One region of the Mesorhizobium sp. M0189 genome, then DNA from elsewhere that is predicted to be linked to it. Evidence: predicted binding sites of a transcription regulator. Region 1 holds the regulator's gene; each other region holds the start of a gene.

The links. The regulator PhoB, encoded in region 1, activates phosphate uptake and scavenging genes when phosphate is short. The targets are predictions, from matches to a motif close to TGTCATNNANCTGTCAT.
Region 2: the regulator PhoB is predicted to act here: its motif matches at 2,395-2,411, upstream of olsB (l-ornithine N(alpha)-acyltransferase).
Region 3: the regulator PhoB is predicted to act here: its motif matches at 3,256-3,272, upstream of NKJ09_RS25455 (PhoX family protein).

What each region holds. Positions count from the first base shown of each region.
Region 1 is NZ_JAMYSW010000003.1:434,753-439,976, reverse strand. Features, by position in the region: gene xylF (D-xylose ABC transporter substrate-binding protein) at 1-342, opposite strand, end outside; gene NKJ09_RS07940 (ROK family protein) at 629-1,873, shown strand; gene phoB (phosphate regulon transcriptional regulator PhoB) at 1,883-2,572, opposite strand; gene phoU (phosphate signaling complex protein PhoU) at 2,589-3,296, opposite strand; gene pstB (phosphate ABC transporter ATP-binding protein PstB) at 3,329-4,132, opposite strand; gene pstA (phosphate ABC transporter permease PstA) at 4,129-4,980, opposite strand; gene pstC (phosphate ABC transporter permease subunit PstC) at 4,984-5,224, opposite strand, start outside.
Region 2 is NZ_JAMYSW010000016.1:51,173-56,396, reverse strand. Features, by position in the region: gene NKJ09_RS24925 (quercetin 2,3-dioxygenase) at 1-34, opposite strand, end outside; gene NKJ09_RS24920 (TetR/AcrR family transcriptional regulator) at 88-738, opposite strand; gene NKJ09_RS24915 (trimeric intracellular cation channel family protein) at 814-1,446, shown strand; gene olsB (l-ornithine N(alpha)-acyltransferase) at 1,456-2,331, opposite strand; gene NKJ09_RS24905 (hybrid sensor histidine kinase/response regulator) at 2,481-4,769, opposite strand; gene acuI (acrylyl-CoA reductase (NADPH)) at 4,858-5,224, opposite strand, start outside.
Region 3 is NZ_JAMYSW010000017.1:15,325-20,548, forward strand. Features, by position in the region: gene NKJ09_RS25445 (MarR family winged helix-turn-helix transcriptional regulator) at 1-416, shown strand, start outside; gene NKJ09_RS25450 (GNAT family N-acetyltransferase) at 413-1,093, shown strand; gene NKJ09_RS25455 (PhoX family protein) at 1,197-3,188, opposite strand; gene NKJ09_RS25460 (hypothetical protein) at 3,392-3,730, shown strand; gene NKJ09_RS25465 (phosphatase PAP2 family protein) at 3,745-4,446, shown strand; gene NKJ09_RS25470 (helix-turn-helix domain-containing protein) at 4,765-5,034, shown strand; gene NKJ09_RS25475 (SulP family inorganic anion transporter) at 5,216-5,224, shown strand, end outside.

The sequences.
Region 1 (5,224 bases):
GTCGTAGCCGACAACCGGAATACCTTCGTCCAGCGCCTTTTGCACGGCCGGCCCTATCGCCGAGGCGTCCTGCGCCAGGATGATCAGTGCGTTGGCGCCCTGCGAGATCAGGCTCTCGACGTCGGTGAGCTGCTTGCCCGGATTGGACTGTGCGTCGGCGGAGATATACTTGTCGCCGGCAGCCTCGATGGCCGCCTTCATTGCGGCTTCGTCGGTCTTCCAGCGCTCTTCCTGGAAGTTCGACCAGGAAACGCCGATGACCTTGTCTTTAGCCTGCGCCACCGACGCAAGCGCCAGCGTCATGGCGACACCCGCCAGAATGGCGGTCGTGAATTTCTTCATCATATCCTCCCTGCGCCGCGTACGGCGTGACCAATTGGCCCCAAAGGCCAGCTTAGAGGCGCTAATTTTTTCGAGCCTCGAAAAAATACTGGCCCGATCTCCCGCTGCTGTCAACATCGATTCTGATGGATTTTGATGTTGCTGCGACTTTTTTCGAGCTTCGGAATAAACGATGACAGCGCCACCTGCATCTGACACTATTTGCCTCATCCGACACTATTTGTCGGCATTACCGACGGCTTCCGGTTCATGAGCGGCCGCGGCAAACCGGGAGGAAAGCAAAACGATGTCGGTCGGAATCCGCCATGACGATTTGCGCCGGCGCAACCGGGCGATGGTGATCTCGGCCGTGCGCCGGGCCGGCCAGCCATCGCGTACGGAGATCGCCGCAACCACCGGCCTCAGCCATTCGACCATATCGGCGATCTCCTCCGACCTGATACGGGAAGGCATCCTCGCCGAGAGCAAGGCAAGCGAACCCGTTTCGTTGAAACGCGGTCGTCCGCAGGTCGGCCTCGCCCTCAATCCGGAAGCGGCGGCGGTGCTGACCGTGGTGTTGTCGCTGAATTTCCTGTCGGCCGCCATCATCGACTATGCGGGGCAGGTGGTCGCCGAGGAACAGCGCCGGCTGGACACGCTGACCATGCCGCGCGACGAACTGATCCGCGAATGCATGGCCATCGTCCGGCGCCGGCTGGACGATCCAGATCTTGACGTCCGCAGTGTCGCCCGCATCGCCCTGGCGATTCAGGGAATTACCGACTCCCCTGCACGCGCCATGCTGTGGTCGCCGATCACGCCCCAGACGGACATCGCCTTTGCCGACATGCTGGAAGATGAATTCGGCATCCCGGCCACGGTGGAGAACGACTGCAATATGATGGCGGTGGCTTTGCGCTGGCGCGATCCGGATCGCTATCGCGACGACTTCATCGCCATCCTGCTTTCGCACGGCATCGGCATGGGGCTGGTGTTGAAGGGCGAGCTGTTCACCGGCACGCATTCCTCGGGCGGCGAGTTTGGCCACATGATCCATCGTCCGGGCGGCGCGCTCTGCCGTTGCGGGCGGCGCGGCTGCATCGAGGCCTATGCCGGCAATTACGCCATCTGGCGCAACGCCACGCAGATGAGCGAAGACAGCCAACCGGTCGCCGACGTCAGCGACGCCGACATGCGCGCGCTGGCGGTTCGGGCGCGCGAGAAGGACGGGCCGGAACGCGAAGCCTACCGCAAGGCCGGCGAAGCGCTGGGTTTCGGTCTCGGCTCGCTGTTCGCGCTGATCGATCCGGCACCGGTCGCAATGGTCGGCGCCAGTGCCGCCGCCTTTGATCTGATCGAGCCGGCCTTGCGGAAGGCCATCGCCCAGACCGCCGGCGGCCAGCATTCGGGCTCGATCTCCTTCGATACCGAGCCGAACGAATTGCCGCTGATCCGCGAAGGCTGTGCAATGCGGGCGTTAAGCTTCGTCGACCAGCAGATTTTCGCGCCGGGCGCGCAAATGAGGCCCGGCGTCAGAAAGAACGTAGCCTGACTGGGCGGGTCAATCTTCCCTGATCGCGTAGCCGGCACCGCGGATGGTGCGGATGACATCAGGCATGCGGCCGTTGTTGACGGCTTTGCGCAGCCGCCCGACATGCACGTCGACGGTGCGTTCGTCGATATAGATCGTCTCGCCCCAGACATTATCGAGTAACTGGCTGCGCGAGAAGACGCGGCCCGGATGCCGCATCATGAATTCGAGCAGCCGGAATTCGGTCGGCCCGAGCCGGATCTCGGTCTTCTTGCGATACACCCTGTGCGATTCGCGATCGAGCACGATGTCGCCGACCTTCAGCACGCTGGACAGCACTTCCGGCTTGGCGCGGCGCAGCAGCGCCTTGACCCTGGCCATGAATTCCGGTGTCGAAAACGGTTTGACCAGATAGTCGTCGGCGCCGGTCGAAAGACCGCGTACCCGGTCGCTCTCCTCGCCGCGCGCGGTCAGCATGATGATCGGCAGCCGTTCGGTTTCGGGGCGCACCCGCAACCGGCGGCAGAGCTCGATGCCGGAAACCGCTGGTATCATCCAGTCGAGCACCAGAAGATCGGGCACATTCTCCTGCAAACGGATCTCGGCTTCGTCGCCGCGTGTCACCACCTCGACCTGGTAGCCTTCGGATTCGAGATTGTAGCGGAGCAGCACACCCAACGGCTCCTCGTCCTCCACCACCATTATGCGTGGTGCGATCATCGGCTGGGCACCCCCATCATGTCGCCGGTGCGGACATTGTCGTTTCGTCTTGCTTCGGACGATTGACCGGCAATTGCTCGCCGGTCAGCACATAATACGCATTTTCGGCGATGTTGGTGACATGGTCGCCGATCCGCTCCAGATTCTTGGCGCAGAACAGCAGATGCGTGCAAGCGGTGATGTTGCGCGGGTCTTCCATCATGTAGGTCAACAGTTCGCGGAACACCGACGTATATTTGACGTCGATGCGCTCGTCGGCGGCGCGTAGCTTGGCCAACGCGGCCGCATCGCCTGCAGCATACTCCTCGATGACGCCCTGCACCTGGATGAGCACCAGCTGCGCCATCGCATCGATGGAATGCGATAGGTCGCGCGGTGTGACGCTAAGGCCGACCGCACTCACACGCTTGGCGATATTCTTGGCAAGGTCGCCGATGCGTTCGAGATCGCCGGCCATGCGGATCGCCCCGACGACATGGCGCAGATCGTGGGCCATCGGCTGGCGCTTGGCGATCAGGGTGATGGCGCGGTCGTCCAGTTCGCGTTGACGCGCATCCATGATGGCATCGTCGGAAACGACGCGTTGCGCCAGCACGTTGTCAGAATTCAACAGGGCCTTGGTCGCCCCGCCGACCATCGAACCGGCGAGGTCGGCCATGTCGCGGATCAGCTTGCTGATCTGCTCGAGATCCTCGTCGAAAGAAGCGACTGTGTGTTCGCCCATGGTCCTGTCCTTATATGCATGATCGGAACGGCTCAGCCGAAGCGGCCGGTGATGTAATCCTGCGTGCGCTTCTCGCGGGGCGACGTAAAGATCTTCTCGGTCCGGTCGAACTCGACCAGTTCACCCAGATACATGAAGGCGGTCTGGCGCGACACGCGCGCCGCCTGCTGCATGTTGTGGGTGACGATGACGATCGTGTAATCGGCTTGCAACTCGTCTATCAGCTCCTCGATCTTGGCGGTCGACAGCGGGTCGAGTGCCGAAGCCGGCTCGTCGAGCAGAATGACTTCCGGCTTCACCGCCACGGTGCGGGCAATGCAAAGCCGCTGCTGCTGGCCGCCTGACAGGCTCAAGCCGCTGGCGTTGAGCTTGTCCTTGACCTCGCCCCACAGCGCGGCCCGCTTCAACGCTTGTTCGACGCGGCCGTCCATTTCGGACTTGCCGAGATTCTCATAGAGCCTGACCCCGAAGGCGATGTTCTCGTAGATCGACATAGGGAACGGCGTCGGCTTCTGGAACACCATGCCGATCTTGGTCCTCAGGAGATTGAGATCCTGCGAGCGGTCGAGAATGTTCTTGCCGTCGAGCAGCACCTGGCCCTCGGCTGTCTGCTTCGGGTAGAGTTCGTAGATGCGGTTGAACACACGCAGCAGCGTCGATTTCCCGCAGCCCGAAGGGCCGATGAAGGCAGTGACGCTGCGCTCGGGCAGCGACAAGGTGATGTCCTTCAACGCCTTGCTCTGGCCGTAGTAGAAGTTGAGGTTCTTGACCTCGATCTTCGTCTTCTCGGCGACCGTTTCGGTCATCGTCATGTCCGCGGACAACATCTGTGTCATCTGTCCTCTCTGCGTCCGGTAAGGCTGCGGGCGAGGATGCTCAAGCCCAGAACCGTCAGGGTGATTATGAGTGCGCCGGTCCACGCCAGTTGCTGCCATTCCTCGTAAGGGCTGAGAGCGAACTGGAAGATGGTCACCGGCAGGCTGGCCATCGGCGCGTTGATATTGCTGCTCCAGAACTGGTTGTTGAGCGCGGTGAAGAGCAGCGGCGCCGTCTCGCCGGAAATGCGTGCTATCGCCAGCAATATGCCGGTGACGATGCCGGACAATGCGGCGCGGTAGGCGACCGAACGGATCACCACCCAACGCGGCGCGCCGATCGCGGCACCGGCTTCACGCAACGCGTTCGGCACCAGGTTGAGCATGTCTTCAGTGGTGCGCACGACCACCGGAATGACCAGGATGGCAAGCGCAACGGCGCCGGCTATGGCCGAGAAATGCCCCATTGGCCGCACCATCAACTCATAGACGAACAAGCCGATGATGATCGAGGGCGCCGACAACAGGATGTCGTTGATGAAGCGCACGACGGTGGTGATGCGCGAGAAACGCCCATATTCGGCCATGTAGGTTCCCGCCAGCACGCCGATCGGCGTGCCGACGACAACGGCGATGATCGTCATCAGCAGGCTGCCCGCGATTGCATTGAGCAGGCCGCCGGCCTCGCCTGGCGGTGGCGTCATCTCGGTGAAGACCGCGAACGAAAGCCCGGCTGTGCCCTTATAGACCAGTGCACCGAGAATGAGCGCCAGCCAGGCAAGCCCGATGCCGGCGGCGACGACGCAAAGCGCCATCATCACCGAATTCCTGGCTTTGCGGCGGCTGTGGAGCGATGAGGATGTCGACATCGGTCAGGCTCCCGTACGGGCGTCGATCCGCATCAGCATATAGCGGGCGGCGGCAAGGATCAGGAAAGTGATGACGAACAGGATCAGGCCGAGCGAAACCAGGGAAGAGGTGTAGAGATCGCCGTCGGCCTCGGTGAATTCATTGGCGATGGTCGCCGAGATGGTCGTGCCCGGCGCGAACAGGGAGGCGCTGATGCGGTGGGCGTTGCCGATGACGAAGGTCACCGCCATGGTTTCGCCGAGC
Region 2 (5,224 bases), on a different contig from region 1:
CAAATTCAGTGATTTCAACGACATTCGTGTCCATGACTTCCTCCCTTTGCCATCTGACCTTTGTTTCGCCTCCCGCATTCTGTTCGCTCAAGACGTGCTCGTCCGGCCTCTGCCTTTGAGCCAGCAGAGCGCCATTGTCGTTGCCGTTTCGACGGCGAGGTCCACCGTCATACCGCGTATCCGCATGGCGTTGAACGTCGGAAAGTCGAATAGAAAGCTGATTGCCTGCACGACATCATCGCCCGGACCGTCGTGCGCCAGTGCCTCACGCACGAATCCGGCCACCATGTGTCGCAGGTATTCCTCCCATTCCCGCATGGCCGGAAGCTCGCGCTCGCGCAGGTCGCTTTCGAGATGCCGTCCGCCACGTTGGTAGAAGGCGAACAGCTCGTTGGCGACCCGGCGTAGCCGTTCTTCAGGATCGGTCGCGTCGCCGATTATCTCCCTCACTGCTTCGGGCGACGGAGGACGCAGGCGCTCCATCAGCAATTCGCCGCACGCCGGCACCAGGTCATCCAGAGTAGGAAAATGCTTGTAGACGGTGCCAACGGCGACATCGGCTTCCGTAGCGATATCCTTCCAAGTCGTGCCAAAGATGCCGTTCTGGGTGTGCAGCTTGATTGTCGCGTCGAGAATGCGCTGCCTCGTCTTGGCGAAGGCGGCAGTCCGGGAAGCCATGCTGTAGCGGCGAGGGGACATAGACGTCCACCCAAATAATTGAATGAACAATTCAATCATTTAATTTATCTGGAGTCAATCCAGATTCGCAGGAGCCACTCGCTATTCCCCACTCGGTATTTCATTATTCCCTCCATGAACCCGATCGAGCTTCTCGACTATGCCGGCGTCGCCGTCTTCGCGGCGACCGGGGCGCTGGCCGCCTCGCGCAAACAGCTCGACATTATCGGTTACCTGTTTCTGGCTAGCGTTGCCGGCATCGGGGGCGGAACGTTTCGCGACGTCATCCTCAACGTGCCCGTGTTCTGGGTGGGAAACCGCGACTATGTGCTAATCTGTGCGGCGGTGGCGGTCGTCGTCTTCTTCAGCGCACATCGTTTCGAGTCGCGCTACAAATTGCTGCTCTGGCTCGACGCCATAGGTCTTGCCGCATTTTCGGTGATTGGCGCGGCCAAGGGGCTGACGATCACCGGGTCACCTGCAGTTTCGATCGTCACCGGCATGCTCACCGCAACCCTTGGCGGCATTCTGCGCGATCTGTTGACAGGCGAGCCTTCGGTGCTCCTGAGACCGGAAATCTACGTTACCGCAGCGCTTGCCGGCGCCGGCCTCTACACACTTGGCGATTTCGCCGGACTGCCGCCGCTTGCGTCGGGCCTGGCAGGTTTCATGGCGGCTTTCTGCGTACGCGGCGGCGCGCTGAAATTCGGCTGGGCCTTTCCGTCCTACAAAAGCAAGCCTGGCCGGCGTCCGGAAGATATTCCCTGATTTAAGGTGTCAGGCTGCAAACCGCTGCGCTTCCCCGCCATAATAATTGACGTAGCGGGCACCGATCTCCTTGACCGGCATCACCACGAACACGTCGACCGTCGAGAATTCACGGTCGATGACGCAACCGTCGCCGATGCGCGCGCCGACGCGCAGATAGCCCTTGACCAGCGGCGGCATCGCGGCGATCGCCGCCTTGGTGTTAACGGCTTCGATCGGCATCAGATCCATCGAACAATAGCGCCCGGCGACGGCACGCACGTCCCACGATGAATTCGTCCGGCAGTGGTGGGCAAGATAGGTCAGCGCCTCTGCATGTGCCGCCGGCACGGTGCCGTGGAACGACGCGCAGCCGGTCATCACGCCAATGCCGTAATGATTGATATAGGCCCAGATGCCTTGCCACAGCGCCTCGATGGTGCGCTTGGAGCGGTATTCCGGCAGAACGCAGGAGCGGCCGAGCTCGAGGAAGCGCTGGCCGGGATGTCGCGCGATCAGCTTGGTCAACTCGAATTCGCCTTCGGAATAGAAGCCGCCCGCCGCCGCGGCAATCTCCTGCCGCAGCAGGCGGTAGGTGCCGACGATGCGGCGATGCTCGGGACCGGAAAGCGAAGTATCGAAGACCAGCAGATGGTCGCAGAGGGGATCGAAGCGGTCGGCATCGCGGCGGTCCTGCATCTGGAACAGGTCCTTCCTGGCACCAAGCTCGTCGTAGAACACCCGGTAGCGCACTTCCTGCGCGGCGGCGATCTCGGCCTCGTTGCGGGCGAGCCGCACTTCGAGATTGCCGATGCGGCCGAGCGATGCGCCTTTTATGACGGCATCGGCGTTCCGGCCGACGAGCAAAGGCCCGCTGGCGTTCGGCCGAGCATCACATTCCGGCATGACTGTATGCACGAGTGATTCTCCTTCGAGCCATCCCTCTTGGCACGGGGATACGGTGTAGGTGCAACAGGATTGTGACAGTACCGTGATACGGCTCTGCGGGCAATACTTCGTCGGCTGGGTAATCTATCGACCGTCTATGTTGTGCCTCAAGCGGCCACTTGCCCTTCAACCGCATGAACCAGGGCATCAGGGTCGAGCGGCTTGGTGACGAAGCCGCTCGCACCGTGGGCGAGCACGGCGTGGCGGGTCTTTTCCTGGCTGTCGGCCGACAGCACCATGATCGGCACCGGCGGAACCGCGGTCTCCTCCTCATGGCGGCGGATGGCGGCGATGGCGTCCAGCCCGTCCATGACAGGCATATGCAGGTCCATCAGCACCACGTCGTAGCGGTGCTTATGGCCGGTGCTGATGACCGCCTCGACCGCGGCCTTGCCGTTGCCGACCACTTTCACCCGATGCCCGGCCTTCAGGAGGGTGGCGCGGGCCAGCATGGCGTTGATGTCGTTGTCCTCGGCGATCAGCACCGACAGGCCCTGCTGGCGGCCGCCAATGGCGTGCCCAGCCTGCGCGCCGCGCTTTTGCGGTTGCGGCTCGGCGATGACCGGTGCGTGGCTGGTCAAAAGCACGCGCAGCAATGTCTCGCCGCGCACCGGCCTCGCCAGGAAGGTGGCGTAACCGTTGGCACGGAACTCGCCAAGCATGCCGCGGTCGGTCGGCGCGATCAGCGTCACCGCCTCGCAATCGACAAATCCGCTCTGGCGCAGGCGCCTGAGCAGCCTGCCGTCGCTTTGCTCCATGGCAGCATCGACCAGAAGCACGTTGCAGCCCTCGGCGAAAGGGGCGGCCTGGGCGGCGGCGGCGGCCAGATCGACCGTTCCGCCATTGGCGCGAATGGTGCGGGCGATGGCTTCGGCCTCGACCAGGTTCTTCGACACGATTACCGCATGCCGGCCCAACAGCGCGTTCTGGCGGATCTGCAGCGCCTCGACGGCGGAAATAGCGGGAATCTCGAAGACGAATTCGGATCCCTGGCCAAGCCGGCTCGACACCGAGATAGTGCCGCCCATCGCCGTCACCAGGCGCTTGGAAATCGCGAGACCGAGGCCGGCACCACCATGCGTACGGGTCGAGGTGCCGTCAGCCTGTTCGAAGTCCTCGAAGATGCGCTCCATGTCCTCCTCGCGCAGACCGGGGCCGGTGTCGGTGATGGTGAAGCGGATGCGGTTGGTGGTTTCGGTGCGGACGCGGCCGATGCTTGCCAGGACGCCGCCGCTGTCGGTGAACTTGACGGCATTGCCGATAAGGTTGAGCAGCACCTGCCTGACCCTGCCGGGGTCGGCGGTGATCAGCTGCGGCACGTCGGGTTCGACATGGCAGCCGAGGCCGATATCCTTGGCAAAAGCCCGCGCCGCCAAAAGCTCGATGACATTGTCGGCGATCTCGCGCACCGACATCGGTTGCGGTTCGGGATCGAAGCGGCCGGCCTCGATCTTGGAATAGTCGAGCAGGTCCTCGATCAGCGCCAGCAGCGCGCTGGCCGAGGTCGAGATGGCGCCGACATAGGTCCGCTGCTCGGGCGAAAGGCTGGTGTCGGCGAGAAGCCGGGCCATGCCCATGATGCCGTTCATCGGCGTGCGTATCTCGTGGCTGACGGTGGCGAGGAAGCGCGATTTGGCCTGGCTCGCATATTCGGCCCGTTCGCGGGCGGTGATCAGCGAGGATTCGGCGCGTTTGCGGGCGGTGATGTCACGGGCGATGGCGCGATGCGAAACGGCGCCGCTGTCCTTGTCGCGCACCGACAGCTCGATCCAAGAGAACCAGCGTGGGCCGTCCGGCGTGCGAATGGCGACATCAGTGGAACTCAGGCATTCATGGTCGGAAAAGGCGGCGTCGGGAACGATGCCGACATCGATGCCTAGTTCCGCCAGGGTCTTGCCGGCGAGGTCGCGCTGGTCGGTTTCGACAAGGTCGGCGAAAACCTTGTTGGCGTAGACGATATGGCCGTCGCGGTCGCGGTGGACGACGAGATCGCCGAGTGCATCGATCAGACCGCGAAAGCGCTCCTCGCTCTCCTGCATCTCCCACATGCGGTCGGCCAGCGTCTCGATCTCGGCGCGACTGCGGGCGGTCGTGGCATCGAGCAGGGCCACCGCGCGACGCTGGGTGCGCCTGTTGCGCAGATGCATGGCGAGCCCGGCGATGGCTGTCGCCAAAAGGCCAATGGTGATGAAGATCGGCGCTCCGGTCAGATGCGACAGGCCTGCCAGCACGATGATGGCGACGAGAGTCAGGAAGGGCAGGCCGTGGCGGTTGGCGTCCGGCAATTCCGGCGCCAGCGGCGGCGCGGCGACAAGCTGCCGCCCTGACGCCTCGGGGGCCGCCCGGTCGGCCCGTTCGGCTGGTTCCGCCTCTCTGATGCCGGGTTCCGCAATCATACGGAATTCCTGCCAGACAGAGCTTATTGAAGGTTGTGGTTGATCGTTCGAATTTTAGCGGTCGCGCTCTTTTTTTCCCTTTGGAGCCTCACATGTCCACCACCACGCGGCCGCGGATCTTGCCCTCGACGATGTCATGCGCGGCGCCGATGATGCCGTCGAAGCCGATGCTCGTCGACAGGCTGGCAAGCTTTGCGTGATCGAGATCGGTGCCGATGCGGCGCCAGGCCTCGATGCGGACCGCCTTGGGCGCCATCACCGAATCGATGCCGAGCAGCGAGACGCCGCGCAGGATGAACGGGGCGACGCTTGCCGGCAGGTCCATGCCGCCGGCGAGGCCGCAAGCGGCAACGGCGCCGCCATAGGAGGTCATCGACAGGACGTTGGCCAGCGTGTGGCTGCCGACAGCGTCGATGCCGCCGGCCCAGCGTTCCTTGGCTAGCGGTTTTGCAGGC
Region 3 (5,224 bases), on a different contig from region 1:
CGGAGGCGCAGCGCCTTCTCGACCGGCTGGATGTTCCGGTTCAGGCGAGCCAGTACCCACTGCTGGCCGCGCTCGACAGGCTAGGCCCCCTGCCTGTCGGGGAACTGGCGCAATCCCTTGGCATCGCGCAGCCAGGCGTAACGCGAAGCGTCTCGCTTCTCGCCGAGTTGGGATTGCTCGAGGTCAGTCCGTCGATCGATGACCAGCGGCGCAGGATCGTCTCCCTCACCAGGGACGGCCGGCGGCTGGTCGATGTCGCAAAGCGCGAGGTCTGGCCGCGCATCGAGAACGCCGTCGCGGATCTGTGCGCGGATCTTTCGGGGCCGCTTCTCGATCAGTTGGCCGCCATCGAGGACGGCCTCGCCGCGGCTCCTCTCGACCGTCGTGCACCAAAACCGAGAGATGCCGTGCAATGAAACACCTGCTTGACCGCCCGATCTGGAGCGCGCTTCAGACGCGACATCAGGCCTTCGCGCAAGGTGGCAACCTCGCCAGGCGATATCGGCCGTCGATTGTTCCTTTCGCCGCCACTGGCGCGGACGACGCGGAAAGCCTGCGGGCGCTCGAAAAGCTTGTCTCCCCGGGCGAGAGTGTGATCCTGCTTCAAGCGGACGCCATTGCTCTGCCCACGGGGCTTTCCGCGACTTCGACCGCGGCCGGGGTTCAGATGATTGCCGAGCAGCCATTGCAGATCGTGTCCGACGGGCGCGTGCAACGTCTGACGCGAGACGACGCCGCTGAGATGCTGGCTCTGGCGTTGGTCACCAAGCCTGGCCCATTCACGCTCGAAGCCTTGAGCCTGGGCGATTTTTGGGGTGTGAAAATCGAGGGCAGACTTGCAGCAATGGCCGGCGAGCGCATGAAGCAACCTGGCTATACCGAACTCAGCGGAGTGTGCTCACATCCGAAATTTCGCGGCGGTGGCCTGGGCAAGCTGTTGTCCATATTCGTGGCAAACCGGATAGTGGCGCGCGACGAAATTCCCTATCTCCACGCTTATGCCAGCAACGCCACGGCCATTAGACTTTACGAGTCCATTGGCTTCAGGTTGCGAAGCACAATGAATGTGGCCGTGGTTCAGCGCACCGAATGATTCGTCGGCGCATAATGCGTAGCATGGATGCATCCCGCATCGGGAAAGGAAGGATTTCGTATCGCCGAAATCCTTCCTTGAGACTGCAAGACCTTGCTGCGTGTCAGACCGCGATCTTGCCACCACCTTGCCTGGTGATGGCAACGACCGCCGGCCGCACCGGCATGTCCGGCTTGAAGTCGGGCCAGCGGGTCGACAAATCCTCATAGTAGGACGGACGGCCGAAAGCCTCCCAGTCCTCGCCACCGTCGCCTGGATGCTGGACGGCAACGAAAGCGGTCTGGTCGTCCGGCGCAAACAGGGGACCACACATTTCGGCGCCGATCGGCACGCGGAAGAACAGTTTTGAGGTCGCCCGCGCCGGCCCTTCCGTATCGACCGCCCACAGACCGTCGGTGCGGCCAGTGGCCTTCGGACCCTGACCGTCGGTGGCGACCCAGAGGCGGCCGGTCGAATCAACCGCGCAATTGTCCGGCATGCCGAACCAGCCATTGGCCGTGGTTGCGGTCGAGAAGGTGGCGCCGACTGCCGCAACCGAGGGCTCACCGCATTTCAAGAGCACCTCCCACTTGCCCTTGGTGGCGGCAAAATCGCCACCGTCCTCGACGATCTCGATGATGTGGCCAAAGGCATTTTCGGCACGCGGGTTGGCGGCGTCGACCTGATCGGCCTTGCGCTTCGAATTGTTGGTCAGCATGACATAGACCTTGCCGTTGGCGGCATTGGGCTGGATGTCTTCAGGGCGGTCCATCTTGGTGGCGCCGAGCAGGTCGGCGGCGCGGCGCGTCTCGATCAGCACGTCGGCCTGGCTGGCAAAGCCGTTCTCCGCCGTCAGCGGCCCTTGGCCGAAGACGATCGGCAGCCATTCGACCGAACCGTCGTCGGCAAACTTGGCGACATGCAAGGTGCCGTCGTCGAGCAAATCCATATTGGCGGCGCGGTCGTCCGGATTGAACTTGCCTGTGGTGACGAACTTATAGACATAGTCGAAGCGCTCGTCGTCGCCGAGGTAGAAGACGACACGGCCATCCTTGGCGACGATCGATTCGGCGCCCTCATGCTTGAAGCGGCCCATTGCGGTGCGCTTCTTCGGCACCGAAGTCGGATCCTGGACGTCGACCTCGACGATCCAGCCAAAGCGGTTCGGCTCGTTCGGCTCTTTGCCGATGTCGAAACGGTCGTAATGCGCTGCCCATTCATAAGCACCTTCGGGAATGCCGAGCCGCTTGTAATTGGCCGCTTCCTTGTGGCCTTGCGGCAGCTCGCCCGAGAAATAGCCGTGGATGTTCTCCTCGGCCATGACATAGGTGCCCCACGGCGTGACGCCGCCGGCACAATTGTTGACGGTGCCGACGACTTTCGTGCCGGTCGGGTCGGCGCTGGTCTTGACGCGGTCGTGGCCGGCGACGGGGCCGGACAGCGCGATCTCGGTGTTGGAGGTGATGCGGCGGTTGAGCTTGCCGTCGCGAACGACCTGCCATTTGCCGGCTTCCTTGCGGATCTCGACAATGGTGCCGCCATGCGCGGCCATCTCGACGTCGACTTGTTCCTTGCTGAGAGGCGCCTGCTTGGCTTTGCCATCGACGATGGTGACGAGGCCCGGAAACATCAGGTGCGGATTGGTGTATTCGTGGTTGACCACCAGCAGGCCGTGCTCGGCCGAGCCGTCGATCGGGATATAACCGACATAGTCATTGTTGTAGCCGAATTGTCTGGCCTGGGCTTCCGCCGACTGTTTTGTCGGATCGAATTCCGGCGAATCGGCGAACAGCGGATCGCCCCAGCGCAGCAGCACGTCGGCGTCATAACCGGGTGCAACGTGATGCTTGTCGTCGATGCCGGCCTCGAGCTCGTCGAAAGCGAAGGCGGAGCCTTCGGCGGCGCGGGCGTTGTCGGCGGTGATCAGCGCCAGCGGGCTGACGGTAGCGGCTATGGCCGAGACGGCAAGCGAGCCGTTGAGGAAGCCGCGGCGCGAGAACCGCGCGGCGATGATCTCACCCATGGTGCGGTTGTCGCTGGGATTGGCTCCTGGCCCATCGTTTTCCTCGAGCAGGCTGGTGCGGAAATGGGCGTCAGGGGTGCGATGTTCGGTCATAGGGGCCTGCCTCTGGCTGGATGGATTGCTGGAGCGTGTTGCCTGGCCAATCCGGTATCGCCGGCAGGTCACAGTTTGATGACATGCCGGCTAATTGCCATCTGCGATTTCGTGCCCAACATCAGCCCCGCTTGACCGCGACCGGCGCTTCGGAAACAAGAGCTGCGGCAGGCGCGCAAGGACCGCATCGGGAGGAGCAAAAAGTGAGTTTCTGGGGACTTGGGCAGCTCTGCATTTCGACAGTGATCTTCCTGCTTGCGGCGACGGCGGCGAAGCAATGGGGACTGGCGCCGAGCTTTGGCAAGATCGTGCTGACGTTGGCGCTCTATTCGCTCGGCAATCTGATCATGCTGAGGCTGATCCGTGAATTCGGCATGTCGGTGTCGTTCAGCCTGTCAGCGGTGATCCAGCTGGTGTCGGTGAATGTGGTGGCGCTGGTCTTCTTCGGCGAGCGCGTCAATGCCTTGCAGGCGACCGGCATCATGCTTGCCATCGCAGCTGTGGCGCTGATCACGCTCGGACCCTATCTGCAAAGGCTGTAACTGCGATCGGGCCGATGAAGAAGACCGCAAGCAGACTGCGCAACTGGCTGGAGTTCCCGGTTCTGCTGGCCGGGCTGATCATTGCCGGCGGGCTGTGGGGGTTCGAGGAGCTAATGGAGATGGCGCGGGCCACTACGCCGCATGCCTTCGATACCGAAATCCTGCTTGCCTTCCGCAAGGCCGGCCAACCCGACAATCCGATCGGACCGGCGTGGCTGGAAGGAGCGATGCGCGACATCACCAGCCTCGGCAGCGCCAGCGTGTTGGTGCTGATCACGGCAGCAATGATCGTCTATCTGCTCCTCATCCGCAGGCCAGGCGCGGCGCTTCTCATGTTCATCGCGGTAGCGGGCGGCCAGGTCCTGTCAAGCGTGCTCAAGTTCGATATAGATCGGCCGCGCCCCGATCTGGTCTCGCATCTCGCCGACGTGGCATCACTTTCGTTTCCGAGCGGCCACGCCATGCTGTCGGCGGTGACATATTTGACGCTGGGCAGCATGGCGGCGCGGTTTTTGCCCGGGCGGACAACGAAGATCTATGTGCTCGGTCTGGCGGTGCTGACGACGGTGGTGGTCGGCATCAGCCGCATCTATCTCGGCGTCCACTGGCCCTCCGACGTATTGGCCGGCTGGTGCGCCGGCTTTGCCTGGGCGATGCTGTGCTGGCTTGCGGCCCGGTTCCTGCAGCGATGGCTCGGGCGGGCCGGCGGCACCTGACTCATGTCAGTCGATTTGCGGTCAAATCAGCCTGTTGATCAGGCCATGACCGCAGCCTGCCAGCAGGAAAACCATCGACAGCAAGGCTGTCGAGGTCGCCAACGCATTGAATATCTTCACCTGCTCATCCTTTTTGAGTCGTTGCCTGTGAAATCGGGATCGCAATGGATGTCCCGCCAAACGATGCCGAAATTGTAGCATGCTAGCGCATCGGCTGGCAAAGAGTGCTGCATGTTTCACATATGCAAGATGATGCTTGAACCATCATAATGAAGGTATTACACGTGATATCGCAGACTCAGACGGGGGTTATGGCCGATGATCACTGCCGCGCAGATGCGTGCCGCGAGGGCGCTGGCCGGCATCGATCAGAAGACGCTCGCCGAGCGCGCCGGGGTTTCGCTTCCAACCATTCAGCGCATGGAAGCGAGCGACGGCGTGGTCCGGGGCGTGGTCGATACGCTGATGAAGGTCATCCAGGCCCTTGAAGAGGCCGGGGTCGAGCTGATCGGCGACAACCAGGCGAGCGAGCGTGGCGGCAGGGGCGTTCGCCTCAAGCCTGTCACGCCGCAGAACCCGCAAGGCTGACGGTACTGCCGCATCGCCGAAAATCGAAATCGATTTTCGGATAGTCCAATGCGCGGTTCAAAAGTGTTGGAGCGTACCTGTGCGTCGATTTGGACGCACGCCGCTCCAAGTCGCGACGGCGACCGCCGACAGTCCTGCCGACGATCCCGCCGCCTCCTTGGTTTCATGGGGAAGGCACTCGATGGATCAG